2 regions of the Streptomyces sp. NPDC043685 genome follow, and region 2 is predicted to be linked to the other one. Evidence: riboswitches for the same ligand, from Rfam matches in the RefSeq annotation. Region 2 holds a riboswitch; the other holds the start of a gene.
What was found. A riboswitch is a leader RNA that binds a small molecule or an ion and turns the genes downstream of it on or off. The one in region 2 is predicted to bind glycine.

Region 1 (6,288 bases), on a different contig from region 2:
ACCTCCTCGGCCTCGGTGACGGCCTGGCCGGCCGGCACGGGCCGATCCGCAGTCAGCACGGCGAGCTCACCGACCGTACGGGCGGACAGCGCGACCTCCAGCCGCGCCTCCAGCTCCTCCAGGGTCAGCCGGCCGTCTCCCGCGGCGACGCGCAGTACGTCCACGATCCGGTCCCGGTCCGCGTGCGACGCCCTCACCTCGGGCGATCCCACGCTCCGCACGATCTCGGCCGCCATCACTCCACCCCCGGTCCCCCGGGCACGCCGCCCGGCCGTCCACTCGAGGACTAACGCTATATCGCGTTATACCCCAGGGCCAACCCCCGCACCCGCCGTCGTCTCTCCCCGCCCCCTATCGTGACCGGATGCAGTCCTACACGATCGGCCAGGCAGCACGGCTGCTCGGCGTGAGCCCGGACACCGCCCGGCGCTGGGCGGACGCGGGGCGCGTCACGACCCACCGCGACGAGACCGGGCGACGGCTCATCGACGGGCGCGACCTGGCCGCCTTCTCGGTCGAACTCGCCCGCTCCGGCGCCGTCGGGGAGGACACCCCCTACACCTCGGCCCGCAACGCCTTCCCGGGCATCGTCACCGCGATCAAGCTGGGCGACGTGGCCGCCCAGGTGGAGATCCAGGCCGGCCCGCACCGGCTCGTCTCCCTGCTCACCCGCGAGGCGGTGGAGGAACTGGGCCTGGAGGTCGGCATGGAGGCCACGGCCCGCGTGAAGTCGACGAACGTCCACATCGACCGCGTCTGAGCGTCGGGGGCGACGGCACCACCGACGCGGGCACCCGCATCCCCGGCTCGGCGCGGCCCCGGGGCTACCGTGCACCCATGAGCCTGAGCATCCGCAACCAGCTCCCCGGCACCGTCACCGCCGTCACCCCCGGCGAGGCCATGGCGGCGGTCGGGGTCCGTCTCGACGGTGGCCAGGACCTCACCGCCGCCATCACCCGTGAGGCCGCGGAAGACCTCCGTCTCACCCCGGGCACCGCCGTGCGCGCCCTGATGAAGTCCACGGAGGTCTCGCTGGCCACGGCCCCGATCGAGGGCCTGTCGATCCGCAACCAGCTCCCCGGCACGGTGACGGACATCGCGGCCGGCGACGCGATGGCCTCGGTCCGCGTCACGGTCGAGGGCGGCGAGCTGACCGCCGTGATCACCAGGGACGCGGCGGACGAGCTCGCCCTGTCACCCGGAATCCCGGTGGTCGCCCTGGTCAAGGCGACCGAGGTGTCACTCGCCACCGTCTGACGGCCCGGCGAACGCCGGGAGGGGCCCGCACCGCGGAGCCCCTCCCCGTGACCGGTCGGCCGGTCAGTCCTCGTACGCGTCCAGCGGCGGGCAGGAGCACACGAGGTTGCGGTCGCCGTAGGCCTGGTCGATGCGGCGCACCGGCGGCCAGTACTTGTCGGCGGGCGAGACCCCGGCCGGGAAGACGGCCTCCTCACGGCTGTAGGCGTGCTCCCACGCCCCGGCCAGCGCGCCGGCGGTGTGCGGGGCACCGCGCAGCGGGTTGTCCTGCGCGGGCCACTCACCGGAGCCGACCTTCTCGATCTCCGCCCGGATGGCGATCATCGCGTCGCAGAACCGGTCGAGTTCGGCGAGGTCCTCCGACTCGGTCGGTTCGATCATCAGCGTCCCGGCCACCGGGAACGACATCGTCGGCGCGTGGAAGCCGTAGTCGATCAGCCGCTTGGCCACGTCGTCGACGCTCACGCCGGTCGCCTTGGTCAGGGGCCGCAGGTCGATGATGCACTCGTGCGCGACCAGGCCGCCGGGGCCGGTGTAGAGCACCGGGTAGTGCGGCTCCAGCCGCTTGGCGATGTAGTTGGCGCTGAGCACCGCCACCTGCGTGGCCCGCTTGAGCCCCTCGCCGCCCATGAGGCGCACGTACGCCCACGAGATGGGCAGGATGCCCGCCGAGCCCCACGGCGCCGCGGAGATGGGCCCGACGCCCGTCTCGGGGCCCGCCTCGGGCTGCAGCGGGTGGTTCGGCAGGTAGGGGGCGAGGTGTTCGCGCACCGCCACCGGGCCGACGCCGGGGCCGCCGCCGCCGTGCGGGATGCAGAAGGTCTTGTGCAGGTTCAGGTGCGAGACGTCGCCGCCGAAGTGCCCCGGCTTGGCGAGCCCGACGAGCGCGTTGAGGTTGGCCCCGTCGACGTAGACCTGCCCGCCGGCCTCGTGCACCTGCGCGCAGATGTCGGCGACGTGCTCCTCGAACACGCCGTGGGTGGACGGGTAGGTGATCATCAGTACGGCCAGCTCGTCGCGGTACTGCTCGATCTTCGCCCGCAGGTCCTCGACGTCGATCTCGCCGTCCTCGGCGGTCTTCACGACGACGACCTTCATGCCGGCCATGACCGCGCTGGCGGCGTTGGTGCCGTGCGCGGACGACGGGATCAGGCACACGGTGCGCTGCTCGTCGCCGTTGGCCCGGTGGTACCCGCGGACCGCGAGCAGACCGGCCAGCTCGCCCTGCGACCCGGCGTTCGGCTGGAGGGAGACCTTGTCGTAGCCGGTGACCTCGGCGAGGCGGTCCTCCAGCTCGTGGATGAGGGTGAGGTAGCCCGCGGCCTGCTCGGCGGGGGCGAAGGGGTGCAGCTGCCCGAACTCGGGCCAGGTGACCGGCTCCATCTCCGTGGTCGCGTTGAGCTTCATGGTGCAGGAGCCCAGCGGGATCATGCCCCGGTCGAGCGCGTAGTCCCGGTCGGCCAGCTTGCGCAGGTAGCGCAGCATGGCCGTCTCGGAGCGGTGCTGGTGGAAGACCGGGTGCGTCAGGTAGTCGTCGGTCCGCAGCAGACCGGCCGGAAGCCCGTCCTCCGTGGCGGCATCCAGCGCTTCGACGACGCCCTCGACGCCGAAGGCGGCCCACACGGCCCGCAGCTGGGCGCGGGTGGTGGTCTCGTCGCAGGCGATGGCGACGTGGTCGGCGTCGACCCGGCGCAGGTTGACCCCGTTGTCCCGGGCGGCGGCCACGACCTCGGCGGCGCGGCCCTCGACCCGCACGGTCACCGTGTCGAAGTAGGAGCCGTGCACGACCTCGACCCCGCCGTTCGCGAGCCCGGCGGCGAGGACGGTGGCGTACCGGTGGGTGCGCCGCGCGATGCCCTTGAGGCCCTCGGGGCCGTGGTAGACGGCGTACATGCCGGCCATGACGGCGAGCAGCACCTGCGCGGTGCAGATGTTGCTGGTGGCCTTCTCCCGGCGGATGTGCTGCTCACGCGTCTGCAGCGCCAGCCGGTAGGCCTTGTTGCCGTCGGCGTCGACGGACACGCCGACGAGCCGCCCGGGCAGGCTGCGCGCCATCTTGTCCTGGACGGCCATGTAGCCGGCGTGCGGACCGCCGAAGCCCATCGGCACGCCGAAGCGCTGCGTCGTCCCGACCGCGATGTCCGCCCCGAGCTCGCCGGGGGACTTCAGCAGCGTCAGCGCCAGCAGATCGGCGGCGACGGTGACGAGCGCCCCGAGTTCGTGCGCCTGGTCGATGACGGGCTTGATGTCCCGCACGGCTCCGGAGGCGCCCGGGTACTGGATCAGTACGCCGTTGATCTCGCGCTCGGCGATCTCGGCGGGGATGCCGTCGCCGAGGTCGGCGACGACGACCTCGACGCCGGTCGGCTCGGCGCGGGTCCGGATCACCGCGATGGTCTGCGGCAGCGCGTCCGCGTCGACCAGGAACAGGCCCTTCTTGTTCTTGCCCAGACGCCGCGACAGCGCCATGGCCTCGGCGGCCGCTGTGCCCTCGTCGAGCAGCGAGGCGCCGGAGGTGGGCAGTCCGGTCAGGTCGGCGACCATGGTCTGGAAGTTCAGCAGCGCTTCGAGCCGGCCCTGCGAGATCTCCGGCTGGTACGGCGTGTAGGCCGTGTACCAGGACGGGTTCTCCATGACGTTGCGCAGGATGACCGGCGGCGTGAACGTGCCGTAGTAGCCGAGGCCGATCATGGAGCCGAGGACCTGGTTGCGGTCGGCCAGCGAGCGCAGCTCGGCGATCACCTCGGCCTCGCTGCGGGCGCCCGGCAGGTCCAGTGCCTCGGCGCTCGCGATCACGGCCGGGACCGCGGCGGCGGTGAGCTCGTCCAGCGAGCCGTAGCCGACGTGCGCGAGCATCTTGGCGCAGGCCTCGTGGTCGGGGCCGATGTGGCGCTGCTCGAAGGGGGCTGCCTCTTCGAGCTCGGAGAGCGGAATGCGGTGGGCGGTCATTACGGAGGCCTCCTGGTCGACACGACCTGCGAGGGGCACCACGGCACGGGTACCCGGACGGCCTCCCCCTCTGTCATCTCAACCTGAGAGCTTCACCGGATCGCCCGAGGGCGCCCGGTTTTCACCGTCGGTGAGAGCGGAAGCCGTCGACACCCGCCCTGCTTTCCAGAGTGACCTCGTCCGTGCGGTACGTGAGCCTGAGAGATTCCGGGGAGGATTTGCTCCTTCGGCGCCTCCGATGACGTCTGGAGGACTCTCCCGCACGGGGTCAACAGCCGCTGCCAGCGTACCAGCGCGGTCAACGCACGAACCTTCGAGTGGCCGCATCCGCACTTGTACCGTTTTGTAGTGCTTACGGATGAGGTGCGACCATGTGGAGGGCCCGTGCGAACCGATATCGATCCGCGCAACCTGATCGGCCGCAAGGCGTTCGACCGCAGGGGGGCCAGGATCGGCACGATCGACGAGGTCTACCTCGACGACGCCACCGGCGAACCGGAGTGGGCCGCCATACGGACCGGCCTGTTCAGCAGGGACGCTTTCGTCCCCCTGGAGCCCAGCGAACTGATCGAGGGGGCCCTGCACGTCCCCTTCGACCGCGCCCTGATCAAGGACGCCCCCGACTTCGGTGTGGGCCGTCACCTCTCCCCCGAGCAGGAACTGCAGCTCTACCACCACTACGGCCTCGACGTCGCCGCCCCGCCGCCGCTCCCCGACCACGACTTCGGCAAGCTGGCGGGCACCGACGAGACGGCCTGAGACCCCGCTCCGGGCACCTCTCCTCCCCCATCCGGCCCCGATAACACCAACGGCAACGGGTCGGCCGCCTCCAGCTGCGGATCGTCGATCCGGAAGGTGCGCACGCGCCCGGGCTCCGACGAGGGCGTCTCGAACCGCACGGTGACCCGCCCCAGGCCGCTGCCCTGCACCCAGCCGTGCCCGAACTCGGCATGCCGCACGTCGCGCCCGGCGGGCCATCGGCGCTCGGCCGGCGCCGGCTGCTTCTCGACCGGCGCCGGGGCCTGCTCCTCGGCCGGGCCCTCGGCGACCGCCCGCTCCCCCGCCGCCTGCGCGAACAGGTCCTCCTGCGTGTAGTCGGCGAGCCCGCTCACGCCCACCCCGAGCAGCCGCACCCCGCCCGTGGTGTCGACCGAGTCCAGCAGTCTGGCCGCCGCCTCCCGGATCACCGCGGGATCGTCCGTCGGCCCGCGCAGCGTCTCGGATCTCGTGAGCGTCGAGAAGTCGTAGCGCCGCACCTTCAGCACGATGGTCCGCCCCGACAGCCCGGCCCCGCGCAGCCGCCGCACACACCGCTCGGCGAGCCGCTGCACCTCCAGCCCGACCCGCGTCCGGTCGTGGATGTCGACGTCGTAGGTGTCCTCGACGGACACCGACTTGGCCTCGCGCTCCGCCACCACGGGCCGGTCGTCCCGCGCCAGGGCCATGGCGTACAGCCCATGCCCGTGCGCCTTGCCCAGCAGCCGGACCAGCTCGTCCTCGCCCGCCTCGACGATCTCCTCGACCGTGGTGATGCCGGCCCGCCGCAGATGGTCGCCGGTCGCCGGCCCCACCCCCGGCAGCGTCCGCACCGACATCGGCCCGAGCATCGCCCGCTCGGTGCCCGGCTCGATCACGACCAGCCCATCGGGCTTGGCCTCCTCCGAGGCGATCTTGGCGAGCATCTTGGAGGCGGCGAGACCCACCGACCCCGTAAGCCCTGTGACGGCCCGGATGTCCGCGCGCAGCTTCACCCCGGCCAGCCGCGCCGACCGCTCGTCCCAGGCCACTCCTCCGGCCTCCAGGTCCACGAACGCCTCGTCCAGGCTCAGCGGCTCCACCAGCGGCGACAACGCGCGCAGCAGCTCCATCACACGCTCGCTGATCGAGCGGTAGAAGTCGAAGCGCGGCACGAGATACGCGGCGTTTGGAGCGAGCCGTCTGGCCTGCCCCATGGGCATCGCCGAATGCACCCCGAAGACCCGCGCCTCGTACGAGGCGGTCGCCACCACGCCTCGCGGCCCGAGCCCGCCCACGACCACGGCCTTGCCGCGCAGACTCGGCTTGGACGCCTGCTCCACCGAG
Region 2 (6,288 bases):
GTGGGAGCTGGACGGGCCGATGCCGATCGAGAACAGGTCGAAGACCGAGATGGCCACGGGGGGAACTCCTGACTACGGGGGTGGTGCCAAAGGGGTGGGTGCCGCGCCCGCTTGTGGCCGGCGCGGCCCCCGAAAGGTTTCTTCGCGGCCGTTGTGCGCCGCTTGTGGTGCTGTGCCGGTTACTTGTTCAGAGCCGGGTACAGCGGGTGCCGGTCGGCCAGGGCCTTCACCCGGGCCTTGAGGGCATCCGCGTCGTACGACGGCTTCAGCGCCTCGGCGATGACGTCCGCGACCTCGGCGAAGTCCTCGGCCCCGAAGCCGCGGGTGGCCAGGGCCGGGGTGCCGATCCGCAGACCGGACGTCACCATCGGCGGACGCGGGTCGTTCGGGATCGCGTTCCGGTTGACGGTGATGCCCACCTCGTGGAGGCGGTCCTCGGCCTGCTGGCCGTCCAGCTCCGAGTGGCGCAGGTCGACCAGGACGAGGTGCACGTCCGTGCCGCCGGACAGGACGTCCACGCCCACGGCCCGGACGTCGTCCTTCACCAGACGTTCGGCCAGGATGCGGGCACCCTCCAGCGTACGGCGCTGGCGCTCCTTGAAGTCGTCCGAGGCGGCGACCTTGAAGGCGACGGCCTTGGCGGCGATCACATGCTCCAGCGGACCACCCTGCTGACCGGGGAAGACGGCGGAGTTGATCTTCTTGGCCAGTTCGGCCGTGGAGAGGATCACACCGCCGCGCGGGCCGCCGAGGGTCTTGTGGGTCGTGGTGGTGACCACGTGCGCGTGCGGCACCGGGTTGGGGTGCAGCCCGGCCGCGACCAGCCCGGCGAAGTGGGCCATGTCGACCATCAGGTACGCGCCGACCTCGTCCGCGATCCGGCGGAACTCGGCGAAGTCCAGCTGCCGCGGGTACGCCGACCAGCCGGCCACGATCAGCTTCGGCCTGGACTCCTTGGCGAGGCGCTCCACCTCGGCCATGTCGACCCGGCCGTCCTCGCCCACGTGGTAGGCGACCACGTCGTAGAGCTTGCCGGAGAAGTTGATCTTCATGCCGTGGGTCAGGTGACCACCGTGGGCGAGGTTCAGGCCCATGATGGTGTCGCCCGGCTTGAGCAGCGCGAACATCGCGGCCGCGTTGGCCTGGGCGCCCGAGTGCGGCTGCACGTTGGCGTGCTCGGCGCCGAACAGCTCCTTGACCCGGTCGATCGCGATCTGCTCGACCACGTCGACGTGCTCGCAGCCGCCGTAGTAGCGGCGGCCCGGGTAACCCTCGGCGTACTTGTTGGTGAGGACCGAGCCCTGCGCCTCCATGACCGCGACCGGGGCGAAGTTCTCCGAGGCGATCATCTCCAGCGTGGACTGCTGGCGGTGCAGCTCGGCGTCGACCGCGGCGGCCACGGCCGGGTCGAGCTCGTGCAGGGGTGTGTTCAGGACGGACATACGGCTACGACTCCTCAGCCCGCGGAGAACGCGGTGTACTCGTCGGCGGAGAGCAGGTCGCCCGGCTCGTCCGTGACCCGCACCTTGAACAGCCAGCCGCCCTCGAAGGGGGCCGAGTTCACCAGCGACGGGTCGTTGACGACGTCCTCGTTGACCTCGGTGACCTCACCGGAGACCGGCGAGTACAGGTCGGACACCGACTTGGTCGACTCCAGCTCGCCGCAGGTCTCACCGGCGGACACGGAGTCACCGACCTCGGGAAGCTGGACGAACACGACATCGCCGAGCGCGTTGGCCGCGTGCTCCGTGATGCCGACCGTCGACACGCCGTCCTCGGCGGCCGACAGCCACTCGTGCTCCTTGCTGTAGCGCAGCTCAGTGGGGTTGCTCATGGCCTGAATTCTCCTGTACGCGCGGGAGTGCTGTGGAAGGGGGGACTGCTGATGAGCCGGTGCGACGGTGGCCGGGCCGCGGGTGGCGGCCCCCTGGCCAGTGTCTACTTCTGCCGCTTGTAGAACGGCAGCGCCACGACCTCGTACGGCTCGTGACTGCCCCGGATGTCCACGCCCACGCCGGCCGTGCCGGGCGCGGCGTGCGCGGCGTCGACGTACGCCATCGCGATCGGCTTGCCGAGGGTGGGGGAGGGGGCGCCGGAGGTGACCTCGCCGATCACCTCGCCGCCGGCGACGACCGCGTACCCGGCGCGCGGGACGCGGCGGCCCTCGGCGACCAGGCCGACCAGCACGCGCGGCGGCCGGGACTCGGCCCGGGCGGCGGCCTCGCGCAGGGCCTCGCGCCCGACGAAGTCGCCCTCCTTCTCGAACTTCACCACGCGGCCGAGACCGGCGTCGAAGGGCGTCAGGGAGGTGGTCAGCTCATGCCCGTACAGCGGCATGCCGGCCTCCAGGCGCAGCGTGTCGCGGCAGGACAGCCCGCACGGGACCAGCCCGGCGCCCTCGCCGGCCTTGGTCAGGGCCTGCCACAGCTCGACGGCGTGCTCCGGCTTCACGAACAGCTCGAAGCCGTCCTCACCGGTGTAACCGGTACGGGCGATCAGGGCCGGGACACCCGCGACCGTGCCGGGCAGCCCGGCGTAGTACTTCAGCCCGTCGAGGTCGGCGTCGGTCAGGGACTTCAGGATCCCGGGCGACTCGGGTCCCTGGACGGCGATGAGCGCGTAGGCGTCCCGGTCGTCGCGCACCTCGGCGTCGAAGCCGGCGGCGCGCTCGGCCAGCGCGTCCAGGACGACCTGGGCGTTGGAGGCGTTGGCGACGACCATGTACTCGGTCTCGCCCAGGCGGTAGACGATCAGATCGTCCAGGATGCCGCCGTCTGCCCGGCAGATCATGGTGTAGCGGGCGCGGCCCGGCTTCACACCGCCGATGTTGCCCACCAGGGCGTAGTCCAGCAGGGCGGCGGCCTGCGGCCCGGTGACGGTGATCTCGCCCATGTGGGAGAGGTCGAACAGCCCGGCCCTCGTGCGCACGGCGGTGTGCTCGTCGCGCTCGGAGCCGTAGCGCAGGGGCATGTCCCAGCCGGCGAAGTCGGTCATCGTCGCGCCGAGCGAACGATGCAGGGCATCGAGCGCGGTGTGACGGAGTTCTCCTGTACTGCTCACGGTCGGTCGTCTCCCAGGGCGATGACGGGGCGAGGTCGTTCCTCCCCATCTGTCATCGGAACCTGAGAGGTTCGCCATGACCGCACGGGTCCATGGCTTGCACCTTGGGTGGAGCCGCTGTCGCAGCGGCCCGCTTTTCAGATGTGCCTCGCCCGCGCGGTAACGGGGCCTGAGAGATTCAAGGGAGGGACTTGCTCCTTCGGCGCCCCAGCGTCAGCGGTGCTGGGAACTCTCCCGCGCGGATTCAAACGGCCGGTATGCAGTTGGCGGGCACATCATTGCACGCATCCTTCCGGCGCGGCAGGGGGACCTTTCACAGGGAGTGCACGAGTCCCGCCCCCGCGGTGCCGCGACCTGTAGCAGCCCTGTTGCAGGACGCGAACGTAAATGAGAGGCCTGCGGCATTACCTTCTCTTTACACTCGGCGGGGATGGGACTCCGTACCTGGCCCCAGGGGAGGACATCACGGTGAACAGGACCACCGCGTACGCGACGACGGGCATCGCGCTGCCCGAGCAGCCGGCCGGCGCTCCGGTCCGGGCGGTCCGCGCCCCGGCTCCGGCGCCGGCACCGGTCGTCCGCGATCTGCGCGGCCGTGCCGGGCGCGGCCCGCGCGCGTTGCTGTTCGGCCCCCGCGACCTCGTCGTGGTCACGGGTCTGCCCGGCAGCGGCAAGTCCACGCTGATGCGGCGCACGGTGCCGGGCCGGCGCATCGACTCCCAGGACGCCCGCGACCGCTGGGAGCGCCGCGTGCCGCGCGCCCTGCCCTACGCGCTCTACCGCCCGCTCGTCCGGCTCGCCCACTACGCCGGGCTGCGGCGCGCCCTGCGCACGGGTGAGGGCGTCGTCGTGCACGACTGCGGCACCCAGGCCTGGGTCCGCCGCTGGCTGGCCCGCGAGGCCCGCCGCCGGGGCGGCACACTGCACCTGCTGATCCTCGACGTCACCCCCGAGCAGGCCCTGGCCGGCCAGCGCGACCGGGGGCGCGGCGTCACGCGGTACGCGTTCCTGCGCCACCGCGCGGCGAGCACCCGGCTGCTGCGCGCGGTGGAGCGCGGGGAGCTCCCCGCGGGCTGCGGCTCGGCCGTCCTCGCCGACCGCGACACGGCGAACGCCCTGCACCGAATCGGCTTCACCGGCCGCTGAGGACACAGAACCGGCTCACCGGCCGGGGCCATCGGGCCGCCGACAACGACCCCCGCCGCCCCAGCCGCGCCGGCCCGACCTGCCGACCGGATCGCGCCCGCCACCGCACGCCGAGCTCACCCGGAAGGCCGGGCCCGAACAGCGGGCCGCGTCGCATTGGCGCGGGGGGAAAGGGGAGCGGCTCGCTCCGGACCGTTGATCGGGTCCGGATCGCTGATCCGCCCCGGACGGCCGACGCGGCCCGGTCCGCCGTCTACTGCCGGGCCTCCTGGCCGAAGCTCGGGTCGGCTGTGGGTCCGACCGGAACGGGCGTCCAGGGCGAGGTCTGCCGACTGGCTCCGGCCCGCTGACCCGATCCGGCCCGGTCCGCCGTCGACCGCCGGGCCTCCCGGCCGAACCCCCGGGTCGGCTGTGGGTCCGACCGGGAACGGCGTCCGGGGCGAGGTCTGCCGACTGGCTCCGGGCCGGCGTGGGCCCCGGCCCGCTGGCCCGGACCGGCCCGCTGGCCCGGACCGGCCCGCTGGCCCGGACCGGCCCGCTGGCCCGGACCGGCCCGCTGACCCGATCCGGCCCGGTCCGCCGTCCACTGCCGGGCCTCCTGGCCGAAGCTCGGGTCGGCTGTGGGTCCGACCGGGACCGGCGTCCGGGGTGCGGTCTGCCGATTGCTCTTGGCCGGCGTCGGCCCCGGCCCGCTGATCCGGACCGGCCCGCTGACTCGTTCCCGCCCGGCCCGCCGTCCACTGCCGGGCCTCCCGGCCGAACCTCGGGTCGGCTGTGGGCCAGACCGGGACCGGCGTCCACGGCCAGGTCCGCCGACTCGCTCCGGCCCGCTGACCCGATACGGCCCGGCCCGCTGACCCGGCCCGGCCGGTTCGAGGACCGGCCCGGCCCGCGGCCGGGCCCTCGCTTCTTCGAGCCGTTAGCCTTTTGAGCCACAGCAGTGGTTCCAGGCAGGCGGTAGGCAGATGGACTTCCCGGCGGACTTCTCCGCGGACTTTCCGGCGCAGACGCAGACCCACCCGCACGGCGGTTGGCCCGGCAACGAGCTGGAGGAGGTGCTCTCGGCTTCCCTCGGCGCCGGTCCGGCGGCCGGTGGGCGGATCGTGGAGGTGCTCGGCCGGAGCTTCGTGTGGGTCCCGCTGCCCAACGGCGGCGGTCCGCACAGCGGCCCCCTCGACCTGCCCGGCATCGAGATCGAGGGTCAGGCCTTCGTGCCGGTGTTCAGCTCCGAGGAGCAGTTCCGCCAGGTCGTCGGCTCGCACATGTCGTACACCATCGCGCCCGCCGTGGAGTTCGCCCGCGGCCTGCCCCCGCACGCGGGGATGGTGATCAACCCGGGCGGTGTGGTGGGCATCCCGCTCCCGCCGGCCGCCGTGGCGGAGGTGTGCCGGGCCGGGCGGACCCCGCTGGACGGCCCCGCGAGCGGCGGCCGGGTCCGCCTCTTCGAGCCCGACTGGAAGGACGACCCGGTGGACTTCCTGGCCGCCGCGTCCGCCGAGTTCGAGGCCACCGGCGTCGTCGTCACGGCCCGACGCTGCCTAGCCGTCATCGAGACCGCCGAGCCCGTGATGTTCGTGGGTGTCGAACTCTCCCAGTGGGAGGGCGACCTGCGCGCGCTCCCACTGGAGGCCCTCACCCGGGCCGTCACCGCCGTCCCGGCCCCCTGGCAGGTCAACCTGGTGCTCCTGGACGTGACGGAGGACCCGGTGGGCGCCTGGATGAGGGAACGGGTCCGGCCCTTCTACCAGCGGTAGCCCGGCCGTCCGAGGCGCGCCGGGCCGTGTCGTCGTGCGACCGCGCCGCCCGGGCGCGCTCCACCACCCGCCACCCGCGGGCCGCACCGCCTGACGGCACCAGTCCCGGGGGCCGGTCACGGGCTTAAGCTAGGGCACCGTCGAGGTGTTGTACGAAGGGGCGGTAAAGGTGAGCGCGAGCGGCACGGCCGCGGCCGGACAGGTCGAGCACATGCTGCGCCAGGTCACGCCCGGGCGTTACGACGCCTACGAGGCACTCCTGCGCGCGCTCGCGACCCCGCACAGCGGCCAGGTCTGGATGCTCCTGTGGCACGGGCAGGCCGGCTCG

Region 1: it holds a riboswitch for glycine, as region 2 does, so the genes downstream of both, gcvP (aminomethyl-transferring glycine dehydrogenase) here and gcvT (glycine cleavage system aminomethyltransferase GcvT) in region 2, are expected to answer to the same signal.

Annotation. Positions count from the first base shown of each region.
Region 1 covers NZ_JBWKCH010000005.1:708,328-714,615, forward strand. The annotation lists gene AC0665_RS20165 (DUF1707 SHOCT-like domain-containing protein) at 1-236, opposite strand, end outside; gene AC0665_RS20170 (TOBE domain-containing protein) at 365-760, shown strand; gene AC0665_RS20175 (TOBE domain-containing protein) at 838-1,257, shown strand; gene gcvP (aminomethyl-transferring glycine dehydrogenase) at 1,321-4,206, opposite strand; glycine riboswitch at 4,382-4,477, opposite strand; gene AC0665_RS20185 (PRC-barrel domain-containing protein) at 4,591-4,965, shown strand; gene AC0665_RS20190 (DNA polymerase IV) at 4,884-6,288, opposite strand, start outside.
Region 2 covers NZ_JBWKCH010000012.1:28,279-34,566, forward strand. The annotation lists gene AC0665_RS32775 (L-serine ammonia-lyase) at 1-57, opposite strand, end outside; gene glyA (serine hydroxymethyltransferase) at 180-1,442, opposite strand; gene gcvH (glycine cleavage system protein GcvH) at 1,457-1,834, opposite strand; gene gcvT (glycine cleavage system aminomethyltransferase GcvT) at 1,939-3,060, opposite strand; glycine riboswitch at 3,100-3,207, opposite strand; glycine riboswitch at 3,208-3,307, opposite strand; gene AC0665_RS32795 (AAA family ATPase) at 3,529-4,206, shown strand; gene AC0665_RS32800 (enhanced serine sensitivity protein SseB) at 5,172-5,960, shown strand; gene AC0665_RS32805 (enhanced serine sensitivity protein SseB C-terminal domain-containing protein) at 6,130-6,288, shown strand, end outside.